Regions from separate parts of the Virgibacillus halodenitrificans genome, predicted to be linked through region 2. Evidence: a T-box and tRNA genes for the amino acid it is inferred to sense, from the RefSeq annotation. Region 2 holds a T-box; the other holds one or more tRNA genes.

Region 1 (7,368 bases), 1.7 Mb from region 2:
GCTTAGATGCTTTCAGCACTTATCCTTGCCACACGTAGCTACCCAGCTATGCTCCTGGCGGAACAACTGGTACACCAGCGGTGTGTCCATCCCGGTCCTCTCGTACTAAGGACAGCTCCTCTCAAACTTCCAACGCCCACGACGGATAGGGACCGAACTGTCTCACGACGTTCTGAACCCAGCTCGCGTACCGCTTTAATGGGCGAACAGCCCAACCCTTGGGACCGACTACAGCCCCAGGATGCGATGAGCCGACATCGAGGTGCCAAACCTCCCCGTCGATGTGAACTCTTGGGGGAGATAAGCCTGTTATCCCCGGGGTAGCTTTTATCCGTTGAGCGATGGCCCTTCCATGCGGAACCACCGGATCACTAAGCCCGACTTTCGTCCCTGCTCGACTTGTAGGTCTCGCAGTCAAGCTCCCTTCTGCCTTTACACTCTACGAATGATTTCCAACCATTCTGAGGGAACCTTTGGGCGCCTCCGTTACCTTTTGGGAGGCGACCGCCCCAGTCAAACTGCCCGCCTGACACTGTCTCCGGACCGGATCACGGCCCTGGGTTAGAATGGTCGTACAGCCAGGGTGGTATCCCACGGATGCCTCCACCGAAGCTGGCGCTCCGGTTTCCAAGGCTCCCACCTATCCTGTACAAGCTGTACAAACATTCAATATCAGGCTACAGTAAAGCTCCACGGGGTCTTTCCGTCCTGTCGCGGGTAATGCGCATCTTCACGCATAGTATAATTTCACCGGGTCTCTCGTTGAGACAGTGCCCAAGTCGTTGCACCTTTCGTGCGGGTCGGAACTTACCCGACAAGGAATTTCGCTACCTTAGGACCGTTATAGTTACGGCCGCCGTTTACTGGGGCTTCGGTTCTGCGCTTCGCGTAAGCTAACGCTTCCCCTTAACCTTCCAGCACCGGGCAGGTGTCAGCCCCTATACTTCGCCTTTCGGCTTCGCAGAGACCTGTGTTTTTGCTAAACAGTCGCTTGGGCCTATTCACTGCGGCTCCTCCTTAAAGGAGCACCCCTTCTCCCGAAGTTACGGGGTCATTTTGCCGAGTTCCTTAACGAGAGTTCTCCCGCTCACCTTAGGATTCTCTCCTCGCCTACCTGTGTCGGTTTGCGGTACGGGCACCTATGAACTCACTAGAGGATTTTCTTGGCAGTGTGAAATCAGGAACTTCGGTACTCTATTTCCCTCCCCGTCACAGCTTGAAATTGTTGGACGGATTTGCCTATCCAACTTTCTCACTGCTTGGGCGCACACATCCATCGGTGCGCATTCCTTATCCTACTGCGTCCCCCCATCGTTCAAACGCTCATGAGGTGGTACAGGAATATCTACCTGTTGTCCATCGCCTACGCCTTTCGGCCTCGGCTTAGGTCCCGACTAACCCTGAGAGGACGAGCCTTCCTCAGGAAACCTTAGGCTTTCGGTGAAAGAGATTCTCACTCTTTTTTCGCTACTCATACCGGCATTCTCACTTCCAAGCGCTCCACCAGTCCTCACGGTCTGACTTCACAGCACTTGGAACGCTCTCCTACCATTGTTCGTAAGAACAATCCGCAGCTTCGGTGATACGTTTAGCCCCGGTACATTTTCGGCGCAGAGTCACTCGACCAGTGAGCTATTACGCACTCTTTAAATGGTGGCTGCTTCTAAGCCAACATCCTGGTTGTCTGGGCAACTCCACATCCTTTTCCACTTAACGTATACTTTGGGACCTTAGCTGGCGGTCTGGGCTGTTTCCCTTTCGACTATGAACCTTATCACCCATAGTCTGACTCCCAAGTCTAAGTAGCTGGCATTCGGAGTTTGACTGAATTCGGTAACCCGATGAGGGCCCCTAGTCCAATCAGTGCTCTACCTCCAGTACTCATTCCTTGAGGCTAGCCCTAAAGCTATTTCGGAGAGAACCAGCTATCTCCGTGTTCGATTGGCATTTCACCCCTACCCACACCTCATCCCCGCATTTTTCAACATACGTGGGTTCGGGCCTCCAGTCAGTGTTACCTGACCTTCACCCTGGACATGGGTAGATCACACGGTTTCGGGTCTACGACCACATACTCAAATCGCCCTATTCAGACTCGCTTTCGCTGCGGCTCCGTGTCTTCCACTTAACCTTGCATGGGATCGTAACTCGCCGGTCCATTCTACAAAAGGTACGCCGTCACCCATTAACGGGCTTCGACTACTTGTAGGCACACGGTTTCAGGTTCTCTTTCACTCCCCTCCCGGGGTGCTTTTCACCTTTCCCTCACGGTACTGGTTCACTATCGGTCACTAGGGAGTATTTAGCCTTGGGAGATGGTCCTCCCGGATTCCGACGGAATTTCTCGTGTTCCGCCGTACTCAGGATACACTCCGGAGAGAATTCCTTTTCGATTACAGGGCTCTTACCTGCTGTGGCTGATCGTTCCAGATCGATTCATCTAAAGAATTCCTTTGTAACTCCAAAGGAGTGTCCTACAACCCCAGAAAGCAAGCTTTCTGGTTTGGGCTAATTCCGTTTCGCTCGCCGCTACTTGGGAAATCGCATTTGCTTTCTCTTCCTCCGGGTACTGAGATGTTTCAGTTCCCCGGGTCTGCCTCACATAGCCTATGTATTCAGCTATGCGTACTGTTCCATTACGAACAGTGGGTTCCCCCATTCGGAAATTCTCGGATCGATGTCTACTTACGACTCCCCGAGACATATCGGTGTTAGTCCCGTCCTTCTTCGGCTCCTAGTACCAAGGCATCCACCGTGCGCCCTTATTCACTTAACTATTTTTACAATGAATAAGCGTGCTAATTTCTTAGCCTTGCTTTTATATCTAAAATTGATGTCGTTGTTACTCTTATTTAGTTTTCAAGGTACAAAAAGAGAGATTCGCTCTCTCAAAACTGAACCAAACAACCATGTATGTCCTTACCGGAAGACCCGAAGGTCCTCGGCGTTCCGTTCTAAATCCTTAGAAAGGAGGTGATCCAGCCGCACCTTCCGATACGGCTACCTTGTTACGACTTCACCCCAATCATTGGTCCCACCTTCGGCGGCTGGCTCCAAAAGGTTACCTCACCGACTTCGGGTGTTACCAACTCTCGTGGTGTGACGGGCGGTGTGTACAAGGCCCGGGAACGTATTCACCGCGGCATGCTGATCCGCGATTACTAGCGATTCCGGCTTCATGCAGGCGAGTTGCAGCCTGCAATCCGAACTGAGAATGGTTTTATGGGATTTGCTTGACCTCGCGGTTTTGCTTCCCTTTGTTCCATCCATTGTAGCACGTGTGTAGCCCAGGTCATAAGGGGCATGATGATTTGACGTCATCCCCACCTTCCTCCGGTTTGTCACCGGCAGTCACCTTAGAGTGCCCAACTAAATGCTGGCAACTAAGATCAAGGGTTGCGCTCGTTGCGGGACTTAACCCAACATCTCACGACACGAGCTGACGACAACCATGCACCACCTGTCACTCTGTCCCCGAAGGGAACTCGGTATCTCTACCGATTGCAGAGGATGTCAAGACCTGGTAAGGTTCTTCGCGTTGCGTCGAATTAAACCACATGCTCCACCGCTTGTGCGGGCCCCCGTCAATTCTTTTGAGTTTCAGCCTTGCGGCCGTACTCCCCAGGCGGAGTGCTTAATGCGTTAACTTCAGCACTAAGGGGCGGAAACCCCCTAACACCTAGCACTCATCGTTTACGGCGTGGACTACCAGGGTATCTAATCCTGTTCGCTCCCCACGCTTTCGCGCCTCAGCGTCAGTTACAGACCAGAGAGTCGCCTTCGCCACTGGTGTTCCTCCACATCTCTACGCATTTCACCGCTACACGTGGAATTCCACTCTCCTCTTCTGTACTCAAGTCCTCCAGTTTCCAATGACCCTCCACGGTTGAGCCGTGGGCTTTCACATCAGACTTAAAGGACCGCCTGCGCGCGCTTTACGCCCAATAATTCCGGACAACGCTTGCCCCCTACGTATTACCGCGGCTGCTGGCACGTAGTTAGCCGGGGCTTTCTGGTTAGGTACCGTCAAGGTGCCGCCCTATTCGAACGGCACTTGTTCTTCCCTAACAACAGAGCTTTACGATCCGAAAACCTTCATCACTCACGCGGCGTTGCTCCGTCAGACTTTCGTCCATTGCGGAAGATTCCCTACTGCTGCCTCCCGTAGGAGTCTGGGCCGTGTCTCAGTCCCAGTGTGGCCGATCACCCTCTCAGGTCGGCTACGCATCGTTGCCTTGGTGAGCCGTTACCTCACCAACTAGCTAATGCGCCGCGGGCCCATCTGTAAGTGGTAGCTAAAAGCCACCTTTCAACTTCTCATCAGGTGATGAAAAGTATTATCCGGTATTAGCCCCGGTTTCCCGGGGTTATCCCAGTCTTACAGGCAGGTTGCCCACGTGTTACTCACCCGTCCGCCGCTCGTTCCACAAGCGTCACCTCCGAAGAGGATCAGCTTGCTTCCCGCGCTCGACTTGCATGTATTAGGCACGCCGCCAGCGTTCGTCCTGAGCCAAGATCAAACTCTCCATAAAAGTTTGAATAAGATCGACACCAATCAATCTTATCTCATGTCTTAGCTGCAGAAGCAATAACTTCTGGCTTTTTAAAAATTAACGAAAAACGTCATGTTTTTCTTGACATACTGGTTGTTTTGTTCAGTTTTCAAAGAACGAATGTTTTGTTAACTTCTTTCCGAAGCAACTTTTAAATCATATCATACCCTAAATGGGATGTCAACACTTTTTTAAAAGTGTGATGGGCCTGAGTGGACTCGAACCACCGACCTCACGCTTATCAGGCGTGCGCTCTAACCAGCTGAGCTACAGGCCCATGCTTGGAGCGGGTGAAGGGAATCGAACCCTCATCATCAGCTTGGAAGGCTGAGGTTTTACCACTAAACTACACCCGCATACTAATAAGAAGAACTTTAATAAATCTCGATGGTCGGGAAGACAGGATTTGAACCTGCGACCCCATGGTCCCAAACCATGTGCTCTACCAAGCTGAGCTACTTCCCGTATAATGGCGCGCCCGAGAGGAGTCGAACCCCTAACCTCTTGATCCGTAGTCAAACGCTCTATCCAATTGAGCTACGGGCGCAAAATAACAACAGTTACTATAATATATTACTTTTTCTGCAATCAACATTATCATCAAGTGCGGCCGAGAGGACTTGAACCTCCACGGGGTCGCCCCCACTAGGCCCTCAACCTAGCGCGTCTGCCATTCCGCCACGACCGCATAGATTTAATAGACAATTAAGGTTGATTGTAGATGCGGGTGGAGGGAGTTGAACCCCCACGTCCGAAGACACTAGATCCTAAGTCTAGCGCGTCTGCCAATTCCGCCACACCCGCATACTTTAAAAATAAAATGGTGAGCCATGAAGGATTCGAACCTTCGACCCTCTGATTAAAAGTCAGATGCTCTACCAACTGAGCTAATGGCTCTTGCTTATCAAATAAAAAAATACTATCTACTAATAGTATATATAACTTCAATTCATTATATAAACTCATCGCATTAATAAAAGGAAGCTTTCACTTCTTCTATGACCTTTTCATGAAAATAAAATGGCTGGGCTACTAGGATTCGAACCTAGGATACACGGGATCAAAACCCGATGCCTTACCGCTTGGCTATAGCCCAACATCTGGCGGTCCGGACGGGACTCGAACCCGCGACCTCCTGCGTGACAGGCAGGCATTCTAACCAACTGAACTACCGGACCCAACCTATTTATTTTTAAGAAAGATGACCCGTACGGGATTCGAACCCGTGTTACCGCCGTGAAAGGGCGGTGTCTTAACCGCTTGACCAACGGGCCATATAAATGGCGGAGAAGGAGGGATTTGAACCCTCGCGCCGCTTACACGACCTACACCCTTAGCAGGGGCGCCTCTTCAGCCACTTGAGTACTTCTCCACTTGGCTCCACAGGTAGGATTCGAACCTACGACCGATCGGTTAACAGCCGATAGCTCTACCACTGAGCTACTGTGGAATATTATTAAATGTTGTATTGGACAACGAAATATATAATACAATATCTATCAGTAATTGTCAATAACTTTTTCACTTAAAAATTTATGACTGTGTTGCTGTATTTAACAGCTTATTTAATTTAACACGGATGACACATTTCGTCAATAAATAATGGTGATTTTTTTATATTTTTTATTCCTTTACTTCCTTAAGTTTCCCCCTGCATCTACCACAACTATACTTTTGGGTGTTAACTCTTCTTCTTCTATTATAGATGAAACTACATTTTTTACATATGTATTTATGCTTGTATTCTATTTTATGTGAAGGAAGAGGTTGGCAATGTCTTGGAGACCGAGTCGCCGCCAATAGCTCTTTGAATTCTTTATCGCCATGCTTATACCCCTTACCTTCTATATGAAGATGATAATGGCACAGTTCGTGTTTTATTATCCCAACAAACTCTTCCTTATCACCCTCAATAAAATACTTAGGATTTAACTCAACAACTCTTTTATTTGGTATGTATCTTCCTCCTGTGGTACGGAGTCTATGGTTGAATTCCACTTTATCTATGAAAGGTTTATGAAAATACGCTAAAGAAAGCTCATTAACAAGAGAGAAAAGTTCTTTTTCATTTAATAACTGCATAATTATCCCCCTTCCTCCTTGTGTTCTCTCCTTCATATTATCACGAGACTACCTGACCAGCAAAATATATTATTTATAATTAATATAAATAAATATTGATTTTTATCCTGTTTGTATTATAATTAATTTACAACTTATTTTGTGTGCTTATTTTCAACTACACATATTAATTGATAAAATAAGCAACTATTTTCAACCTATTATGTATATTATAACTCACGTGTTCGCTTGTCATATTTTAGTTATAAATAGAATATATATACTTTATAATAGATTTTTTATAATTAATATGATATTGTAATTATTATAAATAACTATGGAGGTGCTTTTATAATGAGTGATAAAAATAACAATAATAATAAGGTAACTACTGCGGCAGGTGCTCCGGTACCGGACTATCAGAATTCCATGACAGCTGGTCCAAGAGGGCCTTTACTTTTACAAGATGTCTGGTTCCTAGAAAAGCTTGCTCACTTTGATAGAGAAGTTATACCAGAACGCAGAATGCACGCGAAAGGTTCTGGTGCTTATGGGACTTTTACCGTTACGAAAGATATTACAAAATATACAAAAGCAAAGATTTTCTCAGAGATAGGGAAAAAAACAGATATGTTCGTACGTTTTTCTACTGTAGCAGGTGAACGAGGTGGAGCTGACGCTGAACGTGATATTCGTGGTTTTTCTATGAGATTTTATACCGAGGAAGGCAACTGGGACATCGTTGGGAACAATA
Region 2 (7,368 bases):
CAGGAATAGGGACTCCCCATGTGCGTTGTCTTGAGATACACCAATCTTCTCTATCTCGCACCATATTGTAAAGACGCGTTTCTCCCCAATTTGGGTACCAATTTACTTCCTTTATTTCTTCCAAAATATTTTGGCGAAAATCTTTTATTGAGGCAAACCATTGTGCAGTAGCACGAAAGATAGTTGGTTTCTTTGTTCTCCAATCATGTGGATAGGAATGTTTTATGAATGAAAGCTTTAAGAGCGCTCCCACTTCTTCCAGCTTTTCCGTAATTGGCTTGTTGGCTGTATCATAAAATAATCCTTCGAAACCTGGTGCTTCTTCTGTCATTACACCTTTTTCATCAACAGGGCATAATGCATCGATACCGTAACGTTTAGAAACATAAAAATCATCTTCACCATGTCCAGGAGCAGTATGAACACAACCTGTACCTGCTTCTGTGGTGACATGCTCACCAAGCATAATTAGCGAATGACGATCATAAAAAGGATGTCTGGCAACAATTTCCTCTGCCTCCTGACCTTTAAATGTTTGAACCACTTCAGGATTTTCCCAATCAAGCTCGTCAGTAACAGCTTCTAGTAGCGCATGAGCAATAATAAATTTATCTTCATTGACTTTAACAACTACATACTCCAAATCGGGATGTAAACTAATGCCTAAATTAGCAGGAATGGTCCAAGGTGTTGTAGTCCAAATAATGAATTTTTCTCCACCTGAAAGCAGACCTTTTCCATCACGTACTTCAAAAGAAACATAAATGGATGGGGACTTCTTATCATGATATTCAATTTCAGCTTCAGCCAAAGCAGATTCAGAAGATGGAGACCAATATACAGGCTTTAATCCTTTGTAGATATAGCCTTTCTTAGCCATTTCACCAAATACTTTAATTTGAGCTGCTTCATAATCCTTTGTTAACGTAATGTATGGATTATCCCAATCACCACGTACACCTAACTGCTTAAACTGTGTACGTTGGTTATTTAATTGACCCATAGCGTATTCAGCACATAACTTCCTGAATTCCGCTACACTTAGTTCTTTTCTCTTTATCTTTTTGTTTTTAGTCAATGCTGTTTCAATTGGCAGTCCGTGTGTATCCCAACCAGGAACATATGGCGCATGATATCCAGTCATTGATTTATACCGAATGATAAAATCCTTTAAAATTTTATTTAATGCGTGCCCAATGTGGAGATCACCATTAGCGTAAGGAGGTCCATCGTGTAGCACAAATAAAGGACGTCCTTCTGTTTTATTCTGTACTTTTTTATAAATATTCATTTCTTCCCATTGTTCTTGTCTCTTTGGTTCTTTATTAGGAAGATTTCCACGCATTGGAAAATCTGTTTTTGGCATCAATAGAGTCTCTTTATAATCCATCTTATTTCCTCCTTAGTATTTTCTTTATTTACATAACCATAAAAAAAGCCCTCTTCATCCCAGAAGGGACGAGAAGACTCGCGGTACCACCCTTATAAATTCAAAATCAGGCTAATTTTAAATTCACTCGATATTCGTAACGTGAATAACACGTCCACCATTACTATTCCTTCATGATGGAAACTCCAGAGTGATCTTCCAAAAGTATTTCTGTATCAGGCTTCCACCACCCCTGACTCGCTGACCAGTATCCACTTTTATACTCTCTCTTTCATCGTCTTCGTTTTCATTTAATTGATAAATTTCTTTGTCTATTTATTTTATGTATAAATATTAAAATCGTCAAGTTCTACGAGTCATTTTCAACTAAATCAAGTTCCTCGCCCAATTCGGTATCAAACAATTGGTCCCAATCGTCAGTTCCAATCATTTCTAATTGAGCCTCTACAAGCATTTTTAAACGTGTTCGGAAAACCTTCGCCTGCTTCTTTAGTTCCTCAACGTCCATGGAAATACGCCGTGACTTGTTCAATGCCTCATTAATGATCCTGTCTGCATTCTTTTCAGCTTCTTTTACAATTAACTTAGATTCTTTCGTAGCATTTCCTCTTAAGTCTTCAGCAGTTTCTTGGGCAACCAGTATAGATTTATTTAATGTTTCTTCAATATTGGTAAAATGACCCAGCTTTTCATCTAACTGGCTAACTTTTTCTTGTAAGTCTTTTTTCTCCCTTATAACCATCTCATAATCTTTAATGACCTGATCTAAAAATTCGTTTACCTCATCTTCATCATAGCCACGGAAGCTTCTTGTAAATTCCTTATTATGAATATCTAATGGTGTTAATGGCACAGTGGCCACCTCCTTTATTTGAAAAAACTGTTTTTTATTTATTCGACATAAATCGATTAATTCCTGCTTTCCTCATAAATTATTTTAAGAGTGCAACCGTGATCTTTAATTTATCTTTTTTGGTAGAACCATTAATAGATACTACTTTACTTCTTCCCTTTCCACGGATTGAAAGCATATCCCCACTCTGCAGCCGGTACTTGGCGTCTTCTTCAATTTTAAAGTTGACCTTAACTTGTTGCTTACTAATAAATAGAGCAGCATCTTTTCGGGACAAGTTATATATTTCCTTTATAACTGTATCTAATCGTAAAGATGAAACTGTTTTATCTTGTTCTAACCAATTTACTTCCTTTTCCATAACCATCGAAAAAGGTTTTTCCTCAAGGGTTATTTTTGCCTTCTTTATAGCAGTTAAGTTAGCAGTGACATATGAAGTTATTTCATTCGCAGCTATTATTTGCACAAGCCCATCACCAATAAAAATGTCTCCTAACTTTTTCCTTTTAATACCTAGTGATAAAAAAGCTCCCATTACATCACGATGAGTTAAGGTAACGAATTTATTAGCATAGGACGCCTGAAGCAGAGACAGTTGAAATACCTCTCTTTCCTTTCTTTCATAGAAAGGAGCAATAACAGCCCGGCGCCTTTCCGCATTTAGACTCCCACCATCCAGGTAGACATTTATATCATCATTTGTTTCACCAATCAGGGACAACAAAATTTGCTGTTCTCTAGGGTCAAGAAAATCAGTTATCTTATGTTCGAATTTTTGTTCCACATCTTCTTTCCAAGACATGACTTGATCAATAAACGGCTGTTCTTCTTTTCTAAAGTGTTGATACAATTCCATGGTTGGTCACCTTAAAATAAAAACATACGAAAAAATTCAAATAATCCAATTCTTGCTAAGTACAGAACAAATATGGCTACAATAGGTGACAGATCAATCATTCCTAAAGGAGGGATGAATTTTCTAAACTGCTCCAAGTAAGGCTCACAAATTCTTGTTAGGAGACTACCAAATGAGGATTCTCTTGCTCCTGGAAACCATGACATAAAAATATACACAATTATAGCGTAACTATAAATGGTTAATCCGATATTTAATATTCGATATAATTCAAACATAAACTACTTACCATCCCTTTTCAAATTCTTCTTCCGGAAAAGCTTCAGAAATTGACCCGGTTACGTCGACATTATCAGGTGTACATAAAAACGTCTCAGCACCAAGTTTTTGAATATCTCCTTTTACAGCGTACACTGTCCCACTTAGGAAATCAACAATTCGCTTAGCCTGATTACGGTCGACCCGTTGCAGATTTATCACGACTGCCCGCCGATTAACAATATTATCGGCAATTTCCTGAGCCTCATTGTAGTTGCGTGGTTCGCAGAGGACGACTTTTGACGTTGCCTGCTGCATGCTTGTGAGACTAACCACGTTTTTTTTACTTTGTTTGTCAGACTGTTCCTGTGTTGGATCATCAGCTTCTTCAATATAATCATATTCATACTCATCATCCATTGTAAAATAATTTTTTAGTTTATTCTTAATACTCATTTTTCCACCCCGCCAACAAGTTTGGTACCAATACGAATGTGAGTGGCACCTTCTTCAATAGCTATTTGAAAATCATTACTCATTCCCATGGACAAGTAATTGCAAGGTGCGTGACTGTATTGCTTTGTACTAATTTCATCACGTAAGCTTGCTAGCTTCCTGAAAACTTTTCTAAGCTCCTGTTCATTCTCAATATGTGGCGCCATAGTCATAAGACCCACAACATGTACATTAGGGTACTTGGATAGTTCATTAATAAATGAGTGTACCTCGTCAGGCATAATTCCATGTTTCGATTCTTCGCCACTAACATTTACTTGGACAAAACAATCCACTTTATTTAAAGCCCGTTTATTTATCTCCTTTGCTAAAGATAAACGATCTAAAGAGTGAATCATATCTACTTGGGTTATAATATCTTTTACTTTTCTAGATTGAAGCGTTCCAATAAAATGCCACTTTGCTTTATTCTTTAAGTGGCTGTATTTTTCAATAAATCCCTCGAGACGATTTTCTCCAAGATTCGATATTCCTGCTTGAATAGCTTCTTCCGTTCGTTCTATTGTAACATATTTCGTAACGGCAATTAGTGTTATTTCTTCGGAAAGGCGATTACTGTTTTCACAAGCTTGTCTAATCTCTTGTTGTATGTTGTTCAAATTTTCGGTTACATCCATTATTACCATTTCTCCTCCCCACTATAATACCTACATTAAAACAAACCAATAAAACCTAACATTCTTCCTGTTTTCCCACCATCTCGGCGATGAGAAAAAAACAAATTCTTATCTTCGAATGTACAATACTTCGTTACCTCTATATTATTACGAGGTACACCATATTGTAAAAGGATTTCTAAATTTAACTTTTTTAGATCAACTAAAAATTTACCATTATTTAAGTGTTTAGTTACTTTTGATTGATACTTATGGTCAATATTTTCAACAACTTTTATATCAACTTCAAAATTTGTTTGAGAAATGGAGGGGCCAATTGCAATAAGAAGATCTGCTGGATTACTTCCAAGCTCTCGAAATCCCTCTACCATGCTTCCAGCTATCCCTTTTACTGTACCCTTCCATCCAGCATGCGCTATTCCTACTAATTCTTTTTTCGGGTCGAAAAAAAATAATGGTACACAATCCGCAAAAAAAGCAGTACAAAGTACCTCTCTATCATTTGTAATTAAGCCATCCACATCATTTAATGATGTTTCCATTGTTTCAGCACCTTTGCCTCTATCTTTTTTACTAACCATTGCTACTTTAGCTCCGTGAACTTGTTCCCCAGCCACCCAAGTTTGGATAGGAACCGATAATTCATCTGCCAACAATTTTCTGTTTTCTAAAACGGAGCTGGGCTCATCTTTTACATGCAGCCCACAATTAAGTGTAGAATAAGGAGGTGAACTTACCCCTCCATTTTTAGTAGTAAAGCCAGCGCACAGTCTCGAAGTATGTTGTTCCCATTTTTCTAACTTGAGAAAGAGCTCATTATCTAAGACAAATGGTTCATTCATACATACACCTCCCCATTTTTAATTGTACCACATAACAGCATATTAATTACTTACATAGGTATCACCGTATAATTGTGGTTGAAGGGTATCTTTAACTAAGATAACATCAGAACCGATACGAACAATTTGTTGCCAGTGAATAATTAATTCATCTGGCTTACCGAAGAAACCTCCTTTTTTATCTTTAAGCTCCAAAACAATTGCTACGATCTTTCCTGTATTAACATCAATTTCTAAATCCATTAAGTGGCCCATTCTTCTTCCATCATCTACTGAAATAATTTCTTTAATCTGTAAATCCGATAATTTAATCATTACATTCACCACCTTACTAGAATATATGCATATTTTCATAAAAAAAGAAACAGGTTTTCACACCTGTTTCTTCTTTATTATTCAAACATTTGCTTATTCATTTGTTTAATAGCACCTTTTTCTAACCTGGAAACCTGAGCCTGTGATATTCCTATTTCTTCCGCAACCTCCATTTGTGTTTTCCCTTGAAAGAAACGTTTATTTACAATTAGTTTTTCCCGATCATTCAACCGCTGCATTCCTTCCTTCAAAGAAAGGTTATCTAACCATTTAGAATCTTTATCTTTATCATCGCTGATTTGATCCATTACAAATATCGGATCACCACCGTCATTGTAAATTGGTTCAAATAAAGATACGGGATCCTGTATAGCATCCAATGCAAAGACAATATCTGCATGAGGAATCCCCATTTCTTCTGCTATTTCCATTGGTGTTGGTTCCTTTGATGTTTTATTTATTAGTTTTTCTCTTACTTGAAGTGCCTTATAAGCGATATCTCGCAATGAACGTGATACACGTATAGGATTGTTATCCCTTAAATATCTTCTTATCTCACCAATAATCATTGGAACAGCATATGTGGAAAACCTTACATTATGTGATAAGTCAAAGTTATCAATTGACTTCATCAGACCGATACAGCCAACTTGAAATAAATCGTCAACATATTCGCCTCGATTGTTAAACCGCTGAATTACACTTAAAACCAATCGTAAATTTCCATTCACCAGTTCTTCGCGGGCTGATAAATCTCCATCCCCTTCTTGCAGTTTTTTGAATAATATTTTCATTTCTTCATTTTTAAGTACAGGTAACTTTGATGTATCAACACCACATATTTCAACCTTATGTCTTGTCATATAGTCAACCCTCCCAGATGCTGATGCTGTTCATGGACAGTATCTCCTCATGGGAGGGTTTTTATGCAATGACAAATTATGAATACAGGTGACTAAGCTGCCTTAAACTACACAGGATAAAGGCTAGACCATTTTATTAAATTCTTTTTTCAGTCGTCTTATTATTTTCTTCTCTAAACGTGAAATATAGGATTGAGAAATTCCAAGCATATCCGCAACATCTTTTTGCGTTTTTGCTTCTTCACCAACCAAACCAAAACGCAACTCCATTATTTGCTTTTCGCGAGCTTTTAGTTGGGATAAGGCGTCTTTTAATAAACTTTTGTCGACATTGTTTTCTAGATTTTTAGTAATAATATCTTCTTCTGTCCCTAAAACATCTGATAACAATAGTTCGTTTCCATCCCAATCGATATTCAATGGTTCGTCAAAAGATATTTCTGATTTAAGTTTATTATTGCGGCGCAGATACATTAGTATTTCGTTCTCGATACATCTTGATGCATATGTTGCTAGTTTAATTTTCTTCTCAGGGTTGAATGTATTAACTGCCTTAATTAACCCTATTGTCCCAATACTAATTAAGTCTTCAATATTAATTCCTGTGTTTTCAAATTTCCGAGCAATATATACGACTAACCGAAGATTTCTCTCAATTAAAATTGCTCTTGCTGATTTATCCCCTTTTGGTAACAATATTAGTAATTCCTGTTCTTCTTGCTTGGAAAGAGGTGGAGGTAAAGCTTCACTACCACCTATATAATAAATTTCTTCAGATTTAATTCCTAGCTTAATTAATAATTTGTACCACCACAACCGTAAACGTAGTTTTATAGTTTTCAATATACATCTCTCCTT

What was found. The T-box of region 2 lies ahead of ileS (isoleucine--tRNA ligase). A T-box ahead of a tRNA ligase gene usually reads a tRNA of that ligase, here a tRNA-Ile.
Region 1: it encodes a tRNA-Ile, which carries the amino acid that the T-box ahead of ileS (isoleucine--tRNA ligase) is inferred to sense. The anticodon was not compared.

What each region holds. Positions count from the first base shown of each region.
Region 1 is NZ_CP017962.1:454,966-462,333, reverse strand. Features, by position in the region: rRNA gene BME96_RS02495 (23S ribosomal RNA) at 1-2,776, opposite strand, end outside; rRNA gene BME96_RS02490 (16S ribosomal RNA) at 2,967-4,532, opposite strand; tRNA gene BME96_RS02485 (tRNA-Ile) at 4,757-4,830, opposite strand; tRNA gene BME96_RS02480 (tRNA-Gly) at 4,836-4,909, opposite strand; tRNA gene BME96_RS02475 (tRNA-Pro) at 4,942-5,018, opposite strand; tRNA gene BME96_RS02470 (tRNA-Arg) at 5,024-5,100, opposite strand; tRNA gene BME96_RS02465 (tRNA-Leu) at 5,159-5,241, opposite strand; tRNA gene BME96_RS02460 (tRNA-Leu) at 5,276-5,357, opposite strand; tRNA gene BME96_RS02455 (tRNA-Lys) at 5,375-5,450, opposite strand; tRNA gene BME96_RS02450 (tRNA-Gln) at 5,575-5,649, opposite strand; tRNA gene BME96_RS02445 (tRNA-Asp) at 5,655-5,731, opposite strand; tRNA gene BME96_RS02440 (tRNA-Glu) at 5,756-5,827, opposite strand; tRNA gene BME96_RS02435 (tRNA-Ser) at 5,835-5,925, opposite strand; tRNA gene BME96_RS02430 (tRNA-Asn) at 5,929-6,003, opposite strand; gene BME96_RS02425 (SprT family protein) at 6,177-6,635, opposite strand; gene BME96_RS02420 (catalase) at 6,969-7,368, shown strand, end outside.
Region 2 is NZ_CP017962.1:2,146,413-2,153,780, forward strand. Features, by position in the region: gene ileS (isoleucine--tRNA ligase) at 1-1,390, opposite strand, end outside; T-box leader at 1,452-1,674, opposite strand; gene BME96_RS11235 (DivIVA domain-containing protein) at 1,740-2,243, opposite strand; gene BME96_RS11240 (YlmH family RNA-binding protein) at 2,323-3,099, opposite strand; gene BME96_RS11245 (YggT family protein) at 3,111-3,377, opposite strand; gene BME96_RS11250 (cell division protein SepF) at 3,385-3,813, opposite strand; gene BME96_RS11255 (YggS family pyridoxal phosphate-dependent enzyme) at 3,810-4,490, opposite strand; gene pgeF (peptidoglycan editing factor PgeF) at 4,526-5,332, opposite strand; gene BME96_RS11265 (YlmC/YmxH family sporulation protein) at 5,375-5,647, opposite strand; gene sigG (RNA polymerase sporulation sigma factor SigG) at 5,725-6,510, opposite strand; gene sigE (RNA polymerase sporulation sigma factor SigE) at 6,634-7,353, opposite strand; gene spoIIGA (sigma-E processing peptidase SpoIIGA) at 7,367-7,368, opposite strand, start outside.